Tautonia marina: one gene and its partner. The protein of the gene in region 1 interacts with the protein of each later gene in a pairwise test. Links are inferred from orthologs where the notes say so. Each region holds a gene or a part of one and is shown on either strand. Other genes may lie near its edges. The genes, in order: recJ and GA615_RS05675.

Region 1 (3,229 bases):
TGAGCTCAATCACACCGGGAAAGACAAAACGTCGCTCGACCATGGGAGAAGCGCCCTTGAACTTCAAGAACTCATTTCGACTGGGCAACGATCACTGAGATGGGGCCACACGATGAGTTCCAGGAACCGTATTATAGACAGCTCGAGCAGTTGCGTGCTCGTGCGTGATTCGTGCCGCTGGCGAGCCACGATCAGTCTCGAACCTTCCAACCGTGCTCACCGACGAGGGGGACGAACCGGCAGGAGACGGAATGGAAGTGAACGGGTTCACCGTTCCTGCGGTCGACAACATGAAGCTGTTGCTGGGATTCCGATCCGATCGGGACCACAATCCGTCCCCCTTCGGCCAGTTGATTCAACAGCGTCTCGGGGAGCTCGGGGGCTGCCGCTGTCACGAGAATTCGGTCGAACGGAGCTTCCTCCGGCCATCCGATCGTACCGTCTCCGACCCGAAATCGCAGATTCGAGAGCTGAAGCTGACCTTCGAGCAGCTTGCGAGCCGCTTCGGAAAGGGCCTTGTGCCGCTCGACGGTGAACACCTCACGTGAGAGTTTCGCGAGTACGGCGGTTTGATATCCACTACCGGTCCCAATTTCGAGAACTTTTTCGGAACCCGTCAGAGCAAGCTCCTGAGTCATCAACGCAACCATGAACGGCTGACTGATGGTCTGATCGCAGCCGATCGGCAATGCGCGATCGTCCCAGGCATTCGATTGGATCGATTCCGGGACAAATCGATCACGAGGGATGCTCAACAGGGCATCGAGGACGTTCGCATCAGAGATGCCCCGTTGCCGGAGATGGTTGACCAACTCGAGTGCTCGCGGATCAGGCTGATCGGGCATGAGTCTGTTCTCCGCCAGTGCCGACCTGAACGTCGCGGATTTCCAGTTGAACCTCTCGACGCCCATTCCATTCGTTGATCGATGGAAGAAACGCCACTGCGCATTCGGTACCGGCTGCCAGTGAGCCGAGCCGTTCGGCCATATTCCAAGCGATCGCCTTGACGGTCGTGCCGTTCTGGGAAAGACGCAGCTGGACGTGGTTCTTGCGTTCTCCCACGATTCGCGGTTGTCCCATGATCCGGACTCCGGTCGTGGAGAGGATCGGACGAGGGTTGCCAATACCGTAGGGTTCCAGAGCCTCGATCCACTCCACAATCTTGAGGCTCAGGTCGGCCAGGCGAACCTCAGCGTCGATGTCGAGGCGGCGGTGTTTCTGTTCCTCGGTCAAGGCGCCTCGACAATGCAAGTCGAACCGCTCGGCGAACGATGGGAAATCGGAAGGTTTCATCCGCAAACCGGCGGCAGCGCGGTGCCCTCCAAAACCGAGGAGACCGTCGGAACAGGATCGGATTGCGTCGTAGAGATCGAAGCCTGGAATGGATCGTCCCGATCCCTGGCAAAGGTCGTCTCGCAGCGCCATGACGATACTCGGGCGGTGGTACAACTCGGCAAGCCGGCCCGCGACAATGCCGATGACTCCGGGATGCCACTTGGGATGTCCGAGCACAACCGCTCCTCGATCTCCGAGGCCTCCGAGCGCATCGACCATTTGTCGAGCTTCGGAGACGATCGTGTGTTCGATCTCCTGGCGTCTTCGGTTGCAAGCGTCGAGTTCCTGAGCCAGCGTCTCGGCTCGGGTCGGGTCAGAGGTCGTTAGCATGTCCACGGCCATCATGGCGCATTCAAGTCTGCCGGCCGCGTTGATTCGAGGGGCCAGGCCAAAGCCGACACTCCCGGTGGTTAATTTTTTCTTTCCAAAACAGTTGGCGACCCGCATCAAGGCAGTCAGCCCAAGTGAGGGGTCAGCCTGAATCGTGTCCAGGCCATATCGGACGAAGATCCGATTTTCGTCTTCGAGCGGAACCATGTCTGCCACGGTGGCCAGCGCAACGAGACCGAACGCTCCGAGCAGGAAGTCTCGGAGATGGGGAGAGGCCCTCTTGCCGTCACCGAAGCTTTTACAAACCTGCCAGGCCAGTTTAAACGCGACACCCGCGCCGCAAAGTTCTCCGAAGGGATACCCGCCGCCCGGTAAGCGGGGATGAACCAGTACATCCGCCTCAGGAAGGTCGGGACCGATTGTGTGGTGATCGGTGACGATCAGTTCGATTCCCAGAGAGCGAGCGAGCTTCGCTTCCCTGACCGAGGTGATCCCACAATCGACGGTTACGACGACCTGCCCCGCAAGTTCGGAGGCAATTCGGTTCAGGGCCTCACCGTTGAGGCCGTATCCCTCCTCGACCCGTCTCGGGATGTAGTACTCAACGTCTCTGGCACCAGCCAGACGGAGGCAGGACCAGAGAATGCTCGTACCACAAACCCCGTCAACATCGTAATCTCCGTAGATCACGATCTTTCGATTCTGTTCGATGGCCCGGACGATCCGCTCGGCAGCGTCGACCACACCGGGCAGCAACTCGGGGTCGTGCAGTTTCTTCCGCCGGACTTCCAGGTAGTCTCTGGCCTTCTCGGGATCGTTGATTTTTCGGTTCAGGAGAATTTGGGCGACCAGTGGAGGGACGCGGGTTTCCTTGGCGAACCAGTTCACCTGAGCCGGGTCACTTGGTCGAAGATGCCAACGGTGTGACATCGAACGCGTCTCCCTTCCCCTGATGATGTGCGCACCGCGTCGGTCGGTTCTGTCAGCCTGAGAGTTCTGAAGCCACTCGCTGTCGCTCCTGCTCCAGATCAATGTCGAGCTTATTTGCCTGGGCGTCTCGAACTTCTCGACGAATCACGTAGATCTGGCTAAACAGGGAGTATTCGGAACCAGAAAGGTCGGCACCCACGACTCGAATCGCGACAGAGCCGGGTGCTACCCCATTCGTCAGAAACGTCCCGTCCGGGTTGATCGGAACCGATCGCAACTGACCGATCGTTCCATCAACCGGCAGGAATTCCAGCCATCCTTGGGTTAAGGGTTGACCCGAGCGATGAATCCGTCCCGAGACCTCGGCCCCAGGAATCCAATCCGGACCCCACTCCTCGGCACATCCGGTAGCGACAAGGGGAATGGCCAGAAACCAGCCACATACCCATCTTCGGGACTTGGCTCGATCAGGCTTCAAGGAGTTCTCCTGGCTCTCGTCTTGGAAGCAGAAACGCTCGAGTTCATTCCGAGCAACCGATCTCGACCGCAGTGCAACGCCGGTCAATCCACCGAGGGATCGGGTTGAAGACTTGAATCAAATGGCTGGGGAAGTCCTTGCAGGACGCTCGCCAGT
Region 2 (3,358 bases), on another replicon or contig:
ACGAGCCAGCGAGAGAGGGTCGCGTTGCGGATCATGATTCCTCCAGTTGCACCGTTAGGAATTCCGATTCGAGTCGACGCACGGTTCCCATGCGCCCCGGGGATTGCCTCCACGACTTTATCGTGGGTGACCGTCCCGGACCCCCCGATTGTAATGGCGATTGACCGCCGATGCTTCCTTTCACCGCGTGTGATTCGTCATCGACCATGAAGCTTGATCGACCAATGCTCGCGTCGAAGGTCGAAGCGTCCGGTTTCGATCACACGAGGCTTGCTTGTACAATCGGTCAGACAATTCGCGTGTCAGGCATTCGGAACGAATACGCTCCGGACGCCGGGGGACGTTGGAATCGAGGGGGCCATGATCGTCGTCATCGCCGAAAAACCGTCGGTCGCTCGTGATCTGGCCGCCTTCCTTGGCGCATCGAGCCGTCGAGATGGTTACCTCGAAGGCAACGGCTATCAGGTGACCTGGGCGCTTGGGCATCTGGCAACCTTGAAGGAACCGGAAGATTACGATCCATTGTTGAAAAAATGGTCGCTTGAGACGCTACCGATTCTCCCCGATCGCTTTGAACTGAAACCCGTCACCGAACGCGGAGCCGGTACGCAACTGGCCACGGTGCGCAAGCTCCTTCGAGCGGCTGATGAGATCATCGCCGCGACCGATGCCGGTCGGGAAGGCGAGCTGATTGTCCGTTATATCCTCGAACTGACCGGCTGTACCCGCAAACCAGTCCGTCGGCTCTGGCTCAGTTCATTGACCCGAGAGGCCATTCGAGACGCCTTCGATCGCCTTCGTCCCCTGTCCGACTACGACTCCCTTTATGCAGCCGCCCGCTGCCGAAGCGAGGCGGACTGGCTCGTCGGCCTCAACGCCACCCGCTCCCAGACCGTTCGGCAGCGATCGACGGGAATTCTTTGGAGCGTTGGCCGTGTGCAGACTCCCGTTCTGGCACTTATCGTTCGGAGAGATGAAGAGATCCGGATCTTTCGGCCCGAACCGTTCTGGGAGCTGATGACCCGCTACCGGAAGGTGACGTTTTCCTACACGGGCGGCCGCTTCAAGACCGAGGAGGACGCCAACGCGCTTCTTGACCGTGTCAGGGATCAACCCCTTCATCTTTTGGGGGTGGATCGAAAACGAGAGCGAGTCCTACCTCCCCAGCTCTATGACCTAACCGACCTGCAGCGTGACATGAACCGCCGATTCGGCCTTTCCGCCGACGACACGCTCAAGGCCGCCCAATCGCTTTACGAAGCAAAGCTCATCAGCTATCCCCGAACCGACTCTCGATACCTTGGCAACGACATGAAAGGGAAGCTCCCCGCCATCCTGGAAAAGCTTCAAGTGCTGAAGCCAGATGCCGTCGGATCGCTCGACTGTTCATCGCTCCCGTTCAGCGGTCGAATCATCGACGACAAAAAAGTCAGCGACCACCACGCCATCATCCCAACCGGCAAGGCTCCCGGATCACTTGCTCCTGCCGCGGCGAAGGTCTTCGACGCGGTCGTCACCCGATTGATCGCCGCGTTCTTTCCTCCGTGCATCAAGGAAGTCACGACCGTCAATGCGGTTTCCGCCGAGATTCCTTTTCGGGCCCGAGGTGTACGAGTCGTCGATCCTGGCTGGACCACGCTCTATCCCCGTAAGACCGACGACACGAAAGAGGAGGAACAGGAACTTCCTGAGTTCGTCGCGGGAGAATCCGGACCACACGACCCGTTTGTCCGGCGCGGAGAGACCACCCCGCCGAAGCCGTACACCGAAGCGACCTTGCTTGCCGCGATGGAAACCGCGGGCCGGTTCGTTGAGGACGAGCAGCTTCGTGACGCCCTCAAAGAGCGCGGGCTGGGAACTCCCGCCACGCGGGCGTCGATCATTGAAACCTTGTTGACCCGAGGCTATGTCGTCCGCGACAAGAAGACGCTGGCCGCGACCGATCTGGGGCGATTTCTCATCGCTTCAATCCGATCACGGCCTCTGACTTCGCCGGAACTGACCGGTGACTGGGAGGCCAAACTCCGAGAGATCGAGCGCGGTCGGCTCGCCCCGGAGCACTTCATGAACGAGATTGCCCAATTCACCCAAGCGATCGTCGGTGATGAACCGGACCAGCCGATCGACCCGGATCGCCTTGGCGACTGCCCCCGATGCGGCCGTCCGGTCATCGCTGGGAAGCGGGGGTTCGGATGCTCGGCATGGAAAGACGGTTGCAGCTTCGTCCTCTGGAGAGAATATGAAGGGGTTCCCTTGACCGACCATCAGATTCGCGAACTCCTCCAGCGCAGGGTGCTGGCTCGGGCGATCGCCCTGCCCTCCTCCGGTCCATGCCTGCTGCGGCTGGCCGATTCGGGAGACCTCCTTCCGATCCCGGTTCCTCATGCGCTTCCGAGGCGGTTTGGTGCTTCCAAGAGCCAACCGTCTCGAACGATGGGTGCTCCGCGATCGAAGTCCTCGAAGCGCCGGAAGGCTCCGGAAACGGTGTCAGGGGAAGAATCAAAGTCGGCGTTCGCCCCGATTGCTCTTGGCCCCTGCCCTCGATGCGGTGCAGATGTGGTGGAACAACCAAAATCGTTCAGTTGCCGGGCGTGGAAATCTGGTTGTTCGTTCGCTCTCTGGAAATCGATTTCGGGGAAGCGAATCACGGCCCGCACTGCCAGGACACTGCTCACGCAGGGAAAAACCGCCACGCTCAAGGGGTTCAAGTCCAGGGCTGGCAAACCGTTCGCGGCTCGCTTGAAACTCGATGAGGGAGAGGTGCGCCTGGAGTTCGAGGCGTAATCACTCTGGACTTGGAAGCTCGATTCCATCCTGCCGAGCCCCTTCGGCGGGGGCGATGCCCAGGAATCGGGCCACGGTGGCATGAAGCTGAAGGGAGTGAACAGGGCCGAGGTCGAGGCCGCCGATCGGTTCGGGAAAGCGCCAAACGATGGCCGCGCCGAGCATCTCGGGGTTTGTGACGGGGTCGTAGCCATGCATTCCCAGTGGACCGTCAACGTCCTCAACGGCAGCGGTGGCACGGCCATCGGCGGATTCAAACCCTCTCCCCGAGAAGGCGAAGCCAGTCTCAAGCACGACGACGACGTCGCCAACCCGAGTCGGGTGACGGTACTCCCAGGCTTGTGGTAGCGATTCACGACGGAACGCACGTGCGAAGTCAAACGTGTTCACGCGTTCGATAGCCTTGTCGATCTTCGCCTCACGTTCCGGATCATTGCGTTCGGTGAAGAAGAGATGTCCGATGTTGCCACTGGTCAGACGGACGACTCCCGGAGCCCGCTCGACTCCGGCCAACCGATCGAGATCCACCATCGTCGAAACGGTCGACATGCCGTGATCGGTCGTGAGGAGCACG

The links.
Region 2: the proteins of recJ (region 1) and GA615_RS05675 interact in binary tests that used the Escherichia coli proteins (3 or more experiments, as listed by UniProt). The link is inferred for Tautonia marina from one-to-one orthologs.

What each region holds. Positions count from the first base shown.
Region 1 is NZ_WEZF01000004.1:235,732-238,960, reverse strand. What follows is about bases 213-3,120. They hold recJ (single-stranded-DNA-specific exonuclease RecJ), read right to left. Parts: upstream 2,596-3,120; coding sequence 829-2,595; downstream 213-828. Other genes in these bases: GA615_RS07040 (protein-L-isoaspartate(D-aspartate) O-methyltransferase), read right to left, coding at 213-845. In the rest of the region: GA615_RS07045 (MBL fold metallo-hydrolase), read right to left, coding at 1-43; more of GA615_RS07040, read right to left, coding at 192-212; GA615_RS07030 (GltB/FmdC/FwdC-like GXGXG domain-containing protein), read right to left, coding at 3,157-3,229. UniProt on the Escherichia coli protein: Single-stranded-DNA-specific exonuclease.
Region 2 is NZ_WEZF01000003.1:279,848-283,205, reverse strand. Bases 36-3,072 are described here. They hold GA615_RS05675 (DNA topoisomerase 3), read left to right. Parts: upstream 36-360; coding sequence 361-2,784; downstream 2,785-3,072. Other genes in these bases: GA615_RS05670 (alkaline phosphatase family protein), read right to left, coding at 2,785-3,072. Also shown: GA615_RS05680 (sugar phosphate isomerase/epimerase family protein), read right to left, coding at 1-35; more of GA615_RS05670, read right to left, coding at 3,073-3,358.